3 regions of the Streptomyces sp. NPDC021225 genome follow, and region 2 is predicted to be linked to each of the others. Evidence: riboswitches for the same ligand, from Rfam matches in the RefSeq annotation. Region 2 holds a riboswitch; each other region holds the start of a gene.

Region 1 (4,649 bases), on a different contig from region 2:
CGGAGCGCGTCTGACCCGTACGGAGCAGCCGGGGGCCGCAGCGGATGCGGCTTCCGGCGGTGCGCGTGAGCCTCGGTGGTATCAGGAGGTTTCACCATGCGCCCGCTCGCCCTCACGCTCCGTATGGCCGTCTGTGCGGCGGCGGTGGTCCTGGCCATCGCCGGCCCCGCCGTCGCGGACCAGGAGGACGCCGCCCCCGCACGCCCCGGCCATGTCCACCGCGCCCACTCGGACCTCGCCCCGGCCGACGACGCGGCGCGCCGCGGCCTCGGCGGGGCCGAGGCGTACGGCCTGGTGCTCTCCGGAGTCACGGCGCTGGCCGTCGCCGGGATGGCGGTGCGGCGCCGCCGTCGCCCGGTCGCCGCGGCGTCGGGCTGACGGCGGTGTACGGGAAGCGCCCCGGCGGCGTCGGCCGGGCGAGGGCGATCGCGGGGGTGGCCTGGGCGGCGCTGCTGCTCGGACTGTGGCTGTGGGGCCATGACGCGGCGGAGGGCCTGGGCGGAGCGGTGCCGTTGACGGGGGATGTGGCGGCCGTGGGGCGCCCGCCCACGCATCCGCTGCCCAGGGCGTGGCACCCGCTGCCGGCCGCGGCGGCGCGGCGCGTCGTCGTCGAGTCGGCGGGGATCGCGGCGCCGGTCGCCGGCCAGGGCCGGGACGGGAGCGGGGGCTGGTACGGGATGGGGGCGCGGCCGGGCGCCTCGGGGGCGGCGGTGCTGGTCGGGCCGGCCGACGCGGGGGTCCTCCGCCGCCTCGGCGGGGTCAGGCGCGGCGACGCGGTGCGGGTGTCCCGGGCGGACGGGACGGTGGCCGAGTTCACGGTCGAGGACGTCGCGATGGTCACCGCCACGCGGTTCGACGCGCGGCGGGTGTACGCGGCGCGGGCCGGGGGCCGCGCGGAGCTGCGGCTGCTCGCGGGCGGCAGGGCGCGCGGCGGAACGGTGGTGGTGTCGGCGTATCTGACGGGGAGCCGGTAGGCGGGGAAGCCCGCCCACCGGGCCCGAGGGTTACGCCGCGGTCGGGACCGGGTCCGGCCGGTGAGTCGTCGTGCCGCGCTCGCGCAGGGCGCGGAGGCCGAGGGCGCCGAACGTGGCGCCGAGGACCGCCCACATCACCGCGTGCGAGGCGAACGAGAGCATCCGGAAGTCCCAGAGCAGTGTGGACTCGACGGGGACCGGGTCGGGGTTGTCGGGGAGGGCGAACAGGGCGAGGAGCACCGCGACGACGGTCGCGGCGACCGCCGTCTGGGCCACGGCGGGACCGCGGCCCGCCGCCGTCAGCCGGACGTGCACCAGCCGGGCGAGCACCATGCCGAGCACGCCGATCGCCACCGCGGCGAGCCACATCGCCTGGCGGTCGCCGACCGTGCCCGCGTCGCCGACGCCCGGCGGGTTGGCCGGATAGCGCAGGCCTGGCAGGAGCGAGAGGCCGGTGAAGCCCGCCGCTGCGAGGGTGAGCGCGCGGGGCCAGGGGCGTGCGGAGGTGTCGGATCCGCGGTGGACGAGCGCGTGCGCGACCGCGAAGAAGACGCCGAGCGCCAGCCCGACGACCACGGCGGTGACGACGAGGCCGAAGTGCTGGGTGGAGCGGGAGAACAGCTCCTCGTGGTGGGTGACCGCCGCGGCCGCGGCGGCGTGCGAGTGCTCGCTCTCCTGGCGTTTCTCCTCCAGCCGGATGGCACGGTCCATCAGGGGCTCGGCCAGCAGCAGGGAGAACAGCCCGGTGGCGAGGCCCGCGAGGGCGCCCGCCGCCAGGCCACGCCGGAGCAGGGGGAGTACGGGAACGTGACCGTCTGCCATGGGGTGCCGGACCCGTCAGTGGCAGGGGGCACCGAAGAGGTGCCGGCCGTCGTGCGAGAACTCGTGCAGATAGTCGCCCGTCGCCGAGATCAGCGAGCCGTTGTCGATGAAGACCGCGTACAGGGCGATGAGAGCGAGGATGACCGCGCCGGCCGCGATCAGCCAGTCGCGGGTGTGGGCGGTGGCGGCCGAGACGGCCGCGGGGTCGGTGTGCCGTGCCGTGTGCAGGGACATCCGCTGTTGCCTCCTAGTGGGGTTTCCACGCCCCTCAGCAGGAAGGAGAACGACGGCCAGTTCCTGACTCCCGGAAGTGCGGCGCCGTTCGCGCGCGCCGACTCCTGGTCACAGTGGCGGGACCGTCCCGGATTCGCACCGGGTTCCTGTACACCGTCGTCTCGTTGTGTTGACTTGTCGCATCGGAGAGTCCCAGGCGGACGGGTACCTGTCAACCGGTCCCGGAGGGGCCGCTTCGCGCCGTACGGGCGAATTCACGCAAAGGGCTGTGGATAACCCCGTGAGGGCCGGTGTGGTGTGTAAGCATGGTTTCGACCGGTCTTGTCCTGCCGGGGGCCTGAGGGGTGTCCCCCGGAGCGTGCACCCAAGGGGGAGTGGATGTACGGGAGTTACACCGGCCGTCGGCGAGGATCTGTCCGTGCCGGGGCGGCGGTGGGGGCGCTGCTGTCGCTCGTGACGCTCTCCGGCTGCTTCGGCTCGTCGGGTTCCGGGCGTTCCGATCGCGAGGAGGAGGCGATCGCGGCGGCGAGGCCCGCACAGCGGCCCCGGAATGTCGTGCCGTATTGGGTGAACCCGGACGGCGCCGCGGCCCGGCAGGTCGCCGAGTACCGCAGGAAGGGGGAGACCGGCGAGGCGAAGCTGATACAGAAGATCGCCGCGCAGCCGGTCGCGGAGTGGCTGGGGGTGGACGACCCGGAGGGCCAGGCGCGGGGGTTCACCGAGGCCGCCGTGTCGGAGGAGCGTGACGCGCTGCTGGTCTTCTACAACATCCCGCACCGCGACTGCGGCCAGTACTCGAAGGGCGGCGCCGCCGACGGCAACGCGTATCGCGCCTGGCTGGACAAGGCGGTCAGGGGCATCGGCGACCGGGCCGCCACGGTCATCCTGGAGCCGGACGCACTGCCCCACGCGGTGGACGGCTGCACGCCCAGGCGGTTCCTCGAGGAGCGTTACGACCTGCTGACCGGGGCCGTGGACAAGCTCAAGGGGCTGCCCCGCACCAAGGTCTATCTGGACGCGGGGAATCCGCACTGGATCAAGGATCCGCGCCGGATGGCCGAGCCGCTGCGGCGCGCCGGGCTGAAGAAGGCCGACGGCTTCGCGCTCAACATCGCCAACTATCAGACCACCGCGGACAACAAGGCGTACGGCAGGAAGCTCTCCGCCCTGGTCGGCGGAAAGCCCTTCGTGATCGACACCAGCCGCAACGGCAAGGGGCCGGTGCCGGGCAAGGAGGACCCCGAGGCCTGGTGCAACCCCAAGGGGCGGGCGCTGGGCGAGACGCCCACGGTCCGCACGGGCGACGCCGCGGTCGCCGCGTATCTGTGGATCAAGCGTCCGGGCGAGTCGGACGGCACCTGCAAGGGCGGCCCGCACGCCGGCCGATGGTGGCCGCGGTACGCCCTCGACCTGGCGCGCAACGCGAAATAGTCATCACGCCCGCCTTGGGCGTGTCCCCGCGGCCACACGGCGGAGCCGCATATCGGCGCTGTCCCCTTACCCGCCCCTTCCCGCGGCATCGATATGCGGCTCCGCCAAGTGGGGGGGGCACTGCCCCGGCCCCCGGGGTCCAGGGGCGAAGTCCTTGGTTACGGGAAGGGGCGGGTAAGGGGAGTATCCAGCCGCAGGCGGCCCCGTAGTCACCGCGCCGCGGCTGTCGGGCGGGGGATCGGGGCGGTCAGTGTTCGGGGGTGTCCTTCGAGGCGGGCACCTTCACCCACACCGCCTTCGACGGAGTCCCCTCCTCGTCCGCCGCCGTGAGCATGTACCACCCCGGCGGGACCAGCGACGAGTCCTTCGGGATCCGCACCGTGACGCTGTCCTTGCTCCTGACGAAGTCCAGCGCGATCGACCGCTGCTCGACATTGGTCACATGGGTGAAGGAGCCGGGCCGGATCAGCCGCACCCGCTCGATCGCCGACGCGTGCGGGGTGCGGTAGGTGGCCTTGGCCCCGCGCTTGAGGGTCCGGGGCGCGGTGTCGGTCAGCTTGGGCCGTGCGTCGCGGAACAGATAGGGAGGGGTGTAGAGATCGATCTGCTGCTGGAACGTCCCCGGCTTGGTGTTGGCGTCGTCGCCGAACAGCGAGTCGGAGCCGAAGGTCATCACCCGTCCGTCGGGCAGCAGCAGCGCCCCGGAGTGGTAGTTGCGGCCCACCAGCGGGTCGGCCACGCCGCGCGCGGTGTTGCTCCTGGCGTCGTAGATCTCGGCCCGCAGCACATTGCTGCCGTCCCGCCCCCGGTAGTCGCCCGAGCCGTTGGTGGTCAGGACGGTGTCGTCCGGGAGGATGACACTGCTGGGGTAGCGGACCTCGGAGTAGAGCTTCGGCCCGTCGTGGAAGCGCGGCCGGTCCTCGCTCAGATCGACGATGCGGGTCTTCGCGGTGGACTTGGGGTCCTCGCCGACCCCGCCGCCGCCGAGCACCATGTACCGCTGCCGCTGGGCCGGGGGCAGCAGCACGGACATCGACGTCTCCAGGGCGTCCGGGTCGCTGATGCCGGGCACGGCCTTGAACGCGTTGGTCTTCAGGTCCCAGAGGCCGGGGGTGCGGCCCTTGTCGGCGGGGCCGTAGCCGGCGTTGGAGCCGGTGTAGAAGATCTTGCCGCCCTCGGCGAGGAACA
Region 2 (4,649 bases):
TCCTCGATGTGGTCGGGGCGCAGATGGCGCTCGGCGATGGAGCGCGCGATGCTGCGGCCGTGCCGGGCGCTGTGGTACGCGACGACATCGGCCTCGGCGATGACCTCCACGGCCCGCACCGTCATCAGCGAGGGGTCGCCGGGGCCGAGACCCACGCCGTACAGCCGGCCGGTCTGGTGCTCGCTCACTCTTCCTCGCTCGCAATCGCGTTGACCGCGGCCGCGGCGATGGCACTACCGCCGCGCCGGCCGCGCACCACCAGGTGGTCGAGCGCGGCCGGGTGCCCGGCCAGCGCATCCTTGGACTCGGCCGCGCCGATGAAGCCGACCGGCACGCCGATGACGGCGGCCGGGCGGGGCGCGCCGGCCCCACCCTCTTCGATGATCTCGAGCAGCCGGAACAGCGCGGTGGGCGCGTTGCCGATGGCCACGACCGCGCCCTCCAGCCGGTCGCGCCACAGCTCCAGCGCGGCGGCGCTGCGCGTGGTGCCCATGCGCCGGGCCAGTTCGGGCACCGCGGGGTCGGACAGGGTGCACAGCACCTCGTTGTCCGCGGGCAGCCGCTTGCGGGTCACGCCGCTGGCCACCATGTGCGCGTCGCAGAGCACGGGCGCCCCGGCGCGCAGCGCGGCGCGGGCGCGGGCGACCACCTGGGGGGTGTACGCGAGGTCCTGGACGAGGTCGACCATGCCGCAGGCGTGGATCATCCGTACCGCGACCTGGCTGACGTCGGAGGGAAGGCCGCCCAGGTCCGCCTCGGCGCGGATGGTGGCAAAGGAGGCGCGGTATATGGCCGCGCCGTCCTTCTCGTAGTCGAACACTGTGCCCTCGATCATGTCGCTCCACGGGCCGACGCCACGGCGCCGGCCAATTGGTCTGCTGTCACGTCCACGCCGGGCGTGGACCCTCCGGGGTCTCGCACGGCGACCCGGTAGCCGTCGCCCGTCGCCAGCACGTCGACCCATCGGCCGCCGGGGTGGCCGCAGCGCCGCTCGCAGCCGGAGAAGTACACGGGCGGACGGCCCGGCGGCGGGCCCTGGTCCGGCGGCGGGTCCGGGCGGCCGTCGCCGGACGCGGCGCCCGCCACCGCGCGCGCCGCGTCGGCGCGCACATTGGCCAGGGACTTGGCGCAGCCGGGCCGCCCGGTGCACGCGGCGATCCCGAGCCACGGGGAGTGCGGCGTGGCCACCAGCCCGGCGTCGGCGAGTTCCCGCAGCGCGGCCCGTGCCTCGTCAGGGGAGAAGCCGGGCAGCACCACGCCGCGCCAGGGTGTCACACGCAGCTCGCCCGAGCCGCCCCGGGAGGCGAGCCCGGCCAGCAGCCGCCACTGCGTGGCGGAGAGCCGCCCCAGCGGGACGGCGACGGACACCGCGCACCGCCCGTCAGGCCCGACGACGAGCCCGACGGCGGGCGTGGGGTCGGCGGCGGGTGTGCCCGCTGTGGTGGTCGGGGACTGGGGGCCGAGGGGTGTGGCCTGGATCCCCGCTGCGGCGAGTCGCCCGGCCAACCGGTCGGCCGTCACGGCGTGTCGCGCCGGCAGCTCGCGGACGCGCCAGGCCCGTGTGCCGCTCGCGCGCACCGCGTCGAGAAACGCCACGGCTGCCAGCGCGGCCGCGCGCGGCGCGTCCTCGGCGCGCACCAGGAGTTCGGCGCCCGAGGGGCCGTCACCGAGCCCGGGGGGACCCGGCGGCCGCGCCCTGCTCGGCGTGTCGTCGCCCGCTGCCCGCCCGGCCCGGCGCGCCGCGACGCCCGGCGCGCCGGAGTGGTCCGTCGCGCCGGAGTGGTCCGTCGCGTCAGGGCGGTCCGTCGCGTCGGGGGAGTCGGCGGCGTTCGGTGCGGTGGAATCCGCGCGCGCGAGTCCGTGACCCCCGGCGGAGCCGAGCCGCAGCACCGCCTCGCCGTCCGGAGTTGCGATCAATGTCACATCCGCGCCCAGCGCCGACACATCGCCGCGCCCGTCGTCGAGAGCGAACAGGAACCGGCCCGACAGCCCCGCCAGTTCGGCGAATCCGGACCCCGCGGGCACCTCGTCGCACAGCAGCGCGTCCAGCGCCCTCGCCCACGCCGGGGCATCCGCGTGCCCGGCCCCGTCCAGCCCGGACAGCGGGGACGCCACGATGTTGCGCACCCGGTCGTGGCGGTCCGACGGGAGCAGCCCGGCCGCCCGCAGCCGGGCCGCGAGGCCGGCCCCGCACCCCGCGTCGAGTCCGCGCAGCTGGAGATTGCCCCGGGAGGTGAGGTCCAGTCGGCCGTCTCCCAACTCCTCGGCCACGCCTGCCAGCACCAGCGCCTGACGTGCCGTCAGCAGCCCGCCCGGCACCCGCACCCGGGCCAGCGCGCCGTCGTCCGCCGGGTGCAGCCGCAGCGCGCCGGGACACGCGTCGTCGCGCCCGCGCACGGGGGTTTCATCCCCTGGTGGGGCGGTTGTCGGGGGGAGGGGCATGGCGGCGAGCATACCGACGATCCGCTTCGCCTCACCGCCCCGTGGCAGGTCGAGAAGCCCTACTATGCTCACCGGCGGGTCGGTCCCGGCCCGCCACTGCACAAGACGGCACAAGGGTAGGAAGCCGGTGGAAATCCGGCGCGGTCCCGCCACTGTGAGCGCGGCAGCCGGTACGCGGCGGCCGGGCGAGCCAGGAACTCCCGCCGTCTTCGAACCCGCCCGGGGCGCGGACCCCGAGGAAGGCCTGCCGTCGCATGATCCTGCTGCTGTCGACGTCCGACACCGACCTGCTCAGCGCCCGCTCGGCACCGACCCCGGTGCCCTACCGGCTCGCCAATCCCGCCCGGCTCCCGCTGGACGACCTCCCCGCGCTCCTCGACGGCGTCGAACTCGTCGTCGTACGGCTGCTCGGCGGGGTGCGCGCCTGGCAGGAGGGGCTCGACACGCTGCTCGCCGGGGACCGCCCGGTCGTGGTCCTGACCGGAGAACAGGCCCCGGACGCCCAGCTCATGGAGGCCTCCACGGTCCCCGTCGGGATCGCCGCCGAGGCCCACGCCTACCTCGCGCACGGCGGGCCCGGGAACCTCGGTCAGCTGGCCCGCTTCCTGTCCGACACCGTCCTGCTCACCGGCCACGGCTTCGAGTCGCCCGCCCCCGCGCCCTCCTGGGGCGCGCTGGAGCGCACCGCGCGCGAGGGTGTCACCGGCCCGCGGGTCGCGGTGCTCTACTACCGCGCCCACCACATGAGCGGCAACACCGCCTTCGTCGAGGAGCTCTGCCGGGCCGTCGAGGACGCCGGGGCCCGCCCGCTCCCGCTGTACGTCGCCTCCCTGCGCGCGCCCGAGCCCGAGCTGCTGGAGGCCCTCGCCGGGGCCGACGCGGTGGTCACCACCGTGCTGGCCGCGGGCGGCACCCGGCCCGCCGAGGCGTCGGCCGGCGGCGACGACGAGGCCTGGGACGCGGGGGCGCTGGCCGCGCTGGACGTCCCGGTGCTCCAGGCGCTGTGCCTGACCGGCCCGCGCGCCGCCTGGGAGGAGAACGACGAGGGCCTCTCGCCCCTGGACGCGGCCACCCAGGTCGCCGTCCCGGAGTTCGACGGACGGCTGATCACCGTGCCGTTCTCCTTCAAGGAGACCGACCGGGACGGCCTGCCCGTCTACGTCGCCGACCCCGAGCGCGCCGCGCGTGTCGCCGGGATCGCGGTACGACACGCCCGGCTGCGCCACATACCCGCGGGTGACAAGCGCCTCGCGCTCGTCCTCTCCGCCTACCCCACCAAGCACTCCCGCATCGGCAACGCGGTCGGCCTGGACACCCCCGCCAGCGCCGTCGCCCTGCTGCGCCGACTGCGCGCCGAGGGCTTCGACCTCGGCCCCGAGGACGGGCCCGACGCGCTGCCCGGCCTCGCCTCCGGCGACGGCGACGAGCTGATCCGCGCCCTGATCGAGGTGGGCGGCCACGACCAGGACTGGCTCACCGAGGAGCAGTTGGCCCGCAACCCGGTCCGGATCCCCGCCGCCGACTACCGCCGCTGGTACGCCCGGCTGCCGCAGGAGCTGCGCGAGGCGGTGGAGGAGCACTGGGGGCCGCCGCCGGGCGAGATGTTCGTCGACACCAGCCGCGACCCGGAGGGCGAGATCGTGCTGGCCGCGCTGCGCCGCGGCAACCTCCTCGTCGTCATCCAGCCGCCGCGCGGCTTCGGCGAGAACCCGATCGCCATCTACCACGACCCCGATCTGCCGCCCTCCCACCACTACCTGGCCGCCTACCGCTGGATCGCCACCCCCCGGGCCGACGGCGGCTTCGGCGCCGACGCCATGGTGCACCTGGGCAAGCACGGCAACCTGGAGTGGCTGCCCGGCAAGAACGCGGGCCTGTCCGCCGCCTGCGGCCCCGACGCCGCGCTGGGCGATCTGCCGCTGATCTACCCGTTCCTGGTCAACGACCCCGGCGAGGGCACCCAGGCCAAGCGCCGCGCCCACGCCACCCTCGTCGACCACCTCGTGCCGCCCATGGCCCGCGCCGACTCCTACGGAGACATCGCGCGCCTGGAGCAGCTGCTGGACGAGTACGCCGCCATCTCCGCGATGGACCCGGCCAAACTCCCCGCCATCCGGGCCCAGATCTGGACCCTCATCCAGGCCGCCCGGCTCGACCACGACCTCGGCCTGGAGCAGCGGCCGGAGGACGACGGCTTCGACGACTTC
Region 3 (4,649 bases), on a different contig from region 2:
CCGCGACGAGGGACAACAGGTCCAGCTGGTGCTGGATGTCGAGGTGGTTGGTCGGCTCGTCCAGCAGGAGTTCGCGCGGCTCCTGGGCGAGCGCCCGGGCGATCTGGGCACGTTGGCGTTCGCCGCCGGACAGCGTGTGCCAGGACTGGTCGGCCCGGTCGGCGAGCCCGGTCCGCTCGAGGGCGCCGCGTACCGCGTTCTCGTCCGCCGCCGACGGCGCCGACCAGGCGCGGCGGTGCGGGATCCGGCCGAGGCCCACGACATCCCGTACGGTCAGCTCGGCCTGGGTCACGGCGTCCTGTTCGACGACGGCGACACGCCGGGCGACCGTCCTGCGCGGCAGGTCGCCGAGCGGGTGGCCGTCGAGGGCGACGACGCCGGAGGACGGGGCCAGCACCCCGGCCAGCAGCCGCAGCAGGGTGGACTTGCCGGAGCCGTTGGGCCCGAGCAGCCCCGTGCAGGAGCCCGGTGGCGGGGCGATGTCGACGGCGTCCAGGACGAGTCGGCCGCCCGCGGTGCGCGCCAGCCGCTCCGCGCGCAGGCCGGTGGTCGTGGTGCCGGGGCCGCCGGTCATACGGTGGTCGCCTTCCGGGTGCGGTAGAGGATCAGGACGAACGCCGGTACGCCGATGAGCGAGGTGACCACGCCCACCGGCACCTCCTGCGGTTCGAGCACGGTGCGGGCCAGGGTGTCGACCCACACCAGGAACACCGCCCCGGCCAGCGCGGTGAGCGGCAGCAGACGGCCGTGGGCGGATCCGGCGAGGGCGCGGGCGGCGTGCGGGAGCACGAGCCCCACGAAGCCGATGGCCCCGGCGCAGCTGACCAGCGCCGCGGTCAGCAGCGCGGTGGCGGTCAGCAGGATCAGCCGGGTACGGGCCACGTCGACGCCGAGCGTGGCCGCCGCGTCCCGCCCGAACGCGAAGGCGTCGAGCGCGTGGGCGTGGACGGCGCACACCAGCAGGGTCACGGCCAGCACGGCCAGGCACACCCACACCTCGTCCCAGGTGGCGCCGCTGAGCGAGCCGAGCAGCCAGAACAGCACACCGCGGGTCTGTTCCGCGTCGGCCGCCGTCATCACCACGAAGGAGGTGAGGGCGGAGAACAGCTGCATCGCGGCGACCCCGGAGAGCACGATCCGGTCCGTCGTGCCGCCCAGGACATGGCTGAGCAGCAGGACGAGGATGAACGAGGCCAGGGCGCCGACGAAGGCGCCCGCCGAGATCGACACGGCCCCGCCGCCGACCCCCAGCACCACGACGAAGACCGCGCCCGTGGAGGCTCCGGAGGAGACGCCGAGCACAAAGGGGTCGGCGAGCGGGTTGCGCAGCATCGACTGCATCACCGCCCCGCACAGCGCGAGCCCCGCCCCGCACACCGCGGCGAGCAGGGTGCGCGGCAGCCGCAGGTCCCAGACGATTCCGGCCCGGATCGGCGTCAGGTCGGAGGTGCCCCAGCCCAGATGGGCGGCCACCACGGCCCAGACGTCGGCGACGCCGATGCTGGCCGGGCCGATGGTGATGGCCACCGCGACCGAGGCCAGCAGCGTGGCGAGCCCCGCCGCCCACAGCACGGCGCTCCTGAGCCGGCGGCTTCCGGGGGGCGCGGCTCGGCGAGGGGCCGTGTGGCGTGGCGTCACCTGGCTCGGTGTCACTTGGCGTGGCGTCACCTGGCGAGCCCGAACGCGCGCAGGGCGGCGGCGGTCTTCTCGATGCCCTCGACCGTGCGGATCGACGGGTTCATGGCCTGCCCGCTGAGCAGGACGTACCGCTTGTGCCTGACCGCGTCCATGGTCCGTGTGACCGGGTTGGACTCCAGGAACTCGATCTTCTTCGCGGCGGTCTCGGCCGACTCCTGCTCGCGTGAGAGATCGCCGATGACCAGGACATCGGGGTCGCGGTCCGCGATCGCCTCCCAGTTGATCTGGGGCCACTCGTCGTGGCGGTCGTCGAAGACGTTCTCGGCGCCCAGCGCCCGGGTGATGATGCCGGGCGCGCCACAGCAGCCGGCCAGGTACGGGGCGTCGGAGTTGGCGAACCAGAAGAGCATGGTGGTGCCGGAGGCGTCGATGTCCTCGGTCGCCGCCTTCACCCGGGCCTTCAGAGCGCCGATCAGCCGCTCGCCCCGCTTCTCCACCCCGAAGACCGTGGCGAGGTCCCGGATCTCCCGGTAGATGTTCTCCATGGTCAGCGGGGTGGCGCGGGAGCCGTCGCCGTCACCGGTGTTGTCCTTGGCGCAGTCGGCCGGGGAGACATAGGTGGGCACGCCCAGGTCCTCGAACTGCTGGCGCGTGGCCACGCCGCCCTTGCCCAGGGTGGACTCGAACGAGGCGGACACGAAGTCCGGCTCCTGGTCCAGCACCTTCTCGAACGAGGGGGCGTTGTCGGCGAGCCGGTCCACCGTGGCGTTGGCCTTCCGCAGGCCCTTCAGCACCGGGTCGGTCCAGGTGGCCGTGCCCGCCATGCGGTCGGCCAGGCCGAGCGAGAGCAGGATCTCGCTGCTGCCCTGGTTGAGCGACACCGCGCGCCGGGGCGGCCCGGCGATATGCACCGTGTGGCCGCAGTTGGTGAGCGTACGCGGATATCCGGCGGCGGCGCGGTCCGACGGCCGGTCGCCGTTCGGGGTGGCGTCGGCGCAGCCGGCCAGCGTCAGGGTCGTGGTCAGGAAGAAGGCGGTGAGACGGGCGGGGCGTGCTATCGGCACGGACGTTCCTCTGCATGACGGGGCTCAGCTGCGGAGCCGGTCGTACGGTGGTGTTTCCCAAGGCCGGTCCGGTGAGGGCCGCGGCACCCGGCCGGGGCCCGATGGGCACGGGCACGGCGGTGTCGGGTGTGTTCGGCCGTTGCCGGACGGTGTGTTCGGCCGTTAGCGGAGGAGCAGCGGCAGGGCGCCGGAGAGGACGGCCGGTGTGCTCGGCGCGGGCGCGGCGGACTGGGCCATGCTGAAAACCTCCTGGGGAACACGCGTCCCGGTTGTCGGTGCTCATACGACGGCGCAGGGTCTGACTCGCCCGGCGGCCGCCCCGCAGCACGGGGCCTCCGCCGGACACACAGTGGCGCGACCGTGCCGGATTCCCACCGGCTTCCGTCACGCCGTCGTTTGTCCATGAGACGTTAGCGCGCGCCGGGCCACGACCGCTACGCGGCACCGCGGGACGGAACATGCCCTCACGTGGCCTACGAGACGCACGGACGCCGCGGCCGGATCCCCCGCATGGCGCTGCGGGGAAAGACTCGGTGCGCTGGCGGACAAGAGTTGACCGGTGGCCGACCTAGGGTGACCCCAGCAGCCGGGAGATCTCCACGATCTTCCCGGCAATTCCCCATTCCTTACCCCCACACCTCGGGAGAGCCAGATGTCGGATGCCGTCGTGCCGCCGGTCCAGCCTGTCCTGGAGCCGGCCGCAGCCGCCTTCGCCGAAGCCACCGCCAACCCTCCGTACCTCTTCGATCTGGCCCCGGCTGAGGGCCGCGCGGCGGTCGACGAGGTGCAGTCCGGCGAGATCGACAAGCCGGCGGTCGACGAGGAGTGGATCACGGTGGCCGGCGGCCCCACGGGCAGCGTCCGGGTCCGCATCGTCAAGCCCGCGGGCAGCACCGGGGAGCTGCCGGTGATCATTTACATCCACGGCGCCGGATGGGTGTTCGGCAACGCCCACACCCATGACCGCCTGGTCCGCGAGCTGGCCGTCGGCGCGAACGCGGCGGTGGTCTTCCCGGAGTACGCCCTGTCGCCGGAGGCCCGGTACCCGGTGGCCATCGAGCAGAACTACGCGGTCGCCCAGTGGGTGGTCCGGGAGGGCGGGTCCAAGGGCCTGGACGGCACCCGGCTGGCCGTGGCCGGCGACTCCGTCGGCGGCAACATGACCGCGGCCCTGACCCTGATGGCCAAGGAGCGCGGCGATGTGCCGCTGGTCCAGCAGGTGCTGTTCTACCCGGTCACCGACGCGAGCTTCGACACCGGCTCGTACCACCAGTTCGCCACCGGCTACTTCCTGCGCCGGGACGGCATGCAGTGGTTCTGGGACCAGTACACCACCGACGAGGCGCAGCGGGCCGAGATCACCGCCTCGCCGCTGCGCGCCACGACGGAGCAGCTGACGGGTCTGCCGCCGGCCCTGGTGATCACCGCTGAGGCGGACGTCCTGCGGGACGAGGGCGAGGCCTACGCGAACAAGCTGCGCCAGGCCGGTGTCCCGGTCACCGCCGTGCGCGTCCAGGGCATCATCCACGACTTCGTCATGGTCAACGCGATGCGCGAGACCCACGCCGCGCAGGTCGCCATCAAGCTGGCCGCCGACACGCTGGGCACCGCGCTCCAGAAGCGCTGAGAAGCCGACCAAGGCCGAGCAAGGCCGAGGAGGGCACTCCGCCGCAGCGTCCCGACCGGGGCCCGCGGCGGAGTGCGTCCTGCCGCTCCTGGCCCTGCTCTACTGGACCACCGAGCACCGGGCGGCCCGCCACACCGCCGGCTGACGGCCGGCCCCGGCCCGTACGCGAGCCCCGCACCCCGGACAGCGGGGGCGGCGCTCGCGGCCCGCTGCCGACCGGGGTCAGGCGAGGTGTCGCAACAGGGCGGCGGCCGCCGGGGGTGTCTCCCCCCGGGGCCACACCGCCATCACGTTCCAGCGCGGCGGGCGCCGGTCGAACC

What was found. Region 2 has a riboswitch for cobalamin ahead of cobN (cobaltochelatase subunit CobN). Riboswitches for the same ligand answer to the same signal wherever they lie in the genome.
Positions count from the first base shown of each region.
Region 1: another riboswitch for cobalamin. It lies ahead of ACH4S9_RS00910 (CbtB-domain containing protein); the one in region 2 lies ahead of cobN (cobaltochelatase subunit CobN).
Region 3: another riboswitch for cobalamin. It lies ahead of ACH4S9_RS28765 (ABC transporter substrate-binding protein); the one in region 2 lies ahead of cobN (cobaltochelatase subunit CobN).

Region 1 is NZ_JBIRPV010000001.1:187,338-191,986, forward strand. Features, by position in the region: gene ACH4S9_RS00895 (hypothetical protein) at 97-378, shown strand; gene ACH4S9_RS00900 (sortase domain-bontaining protein) at 384-974, shown strand; gene ACH4S9_RS00905 (CbtA family protein) at 1,005-1,796, opposite strand; gene ACH4S9_RS00910 (CbtB-domain containing protein) at 1,812-2,030, opposite strand; cobalamin riboswitch at 2,067-2,203, opposite strand; gene ACH4S9_RS00915 (glycoside hydrolase family 6 protein) at 2,409-3,461, shown strand; gene ACH4S9_RS00920 (galactose oxidase-like domain-containing protein) at 3,709-4,649, opposite strand, start outside.
Region 2 is NZ_JBIRPV010000004.1:693,075-697,723, forward strand. Features, by position in the region: gene ACH4S9_RS21435 (precorrin-2 C(20)-methyltransferase) at 1-188, opposite strand, end outside; gene ACH4S9_RS21440 (precorrin-8X methylmutase) at 185-835, opposite strand; gene ACH4S9_RS21445 (nitrite reductase) at 832-2,454, opposite strand; cobalamin riboswitch at 2,506-2,665, shown strand; gene cobN (cobaltochelatase subunit CobN) at 2,697-4,649, shown strand, end outside.
Region 3 is NZ_JBIRPV010000006.1:684,910-689,558, reverse strand. Features, by position in the region: gene ACH4S9_RS28775 (ABC transporter ATP-binding protein) at 1-574, opposite strand, end outside; gene ACH4S9_RS28770 (FecCD family ABC transporter permease) at 571-1,653, opposite strand; gene ACH4S9_RS28765 (ABC transporter substrate-binding protein) at 1,665-2,651, opposite strand; cobalamin riboswitch at 2,973-3,111, opposite strand; gene ACH4S9_RS28760 (alpha/beta hydrolase) at 3,355-4,329, shown strand; gene ACH4S9_RS28755 (LysR family transcriptional regulator) at 4,552-4,649, opposite strand, start outside.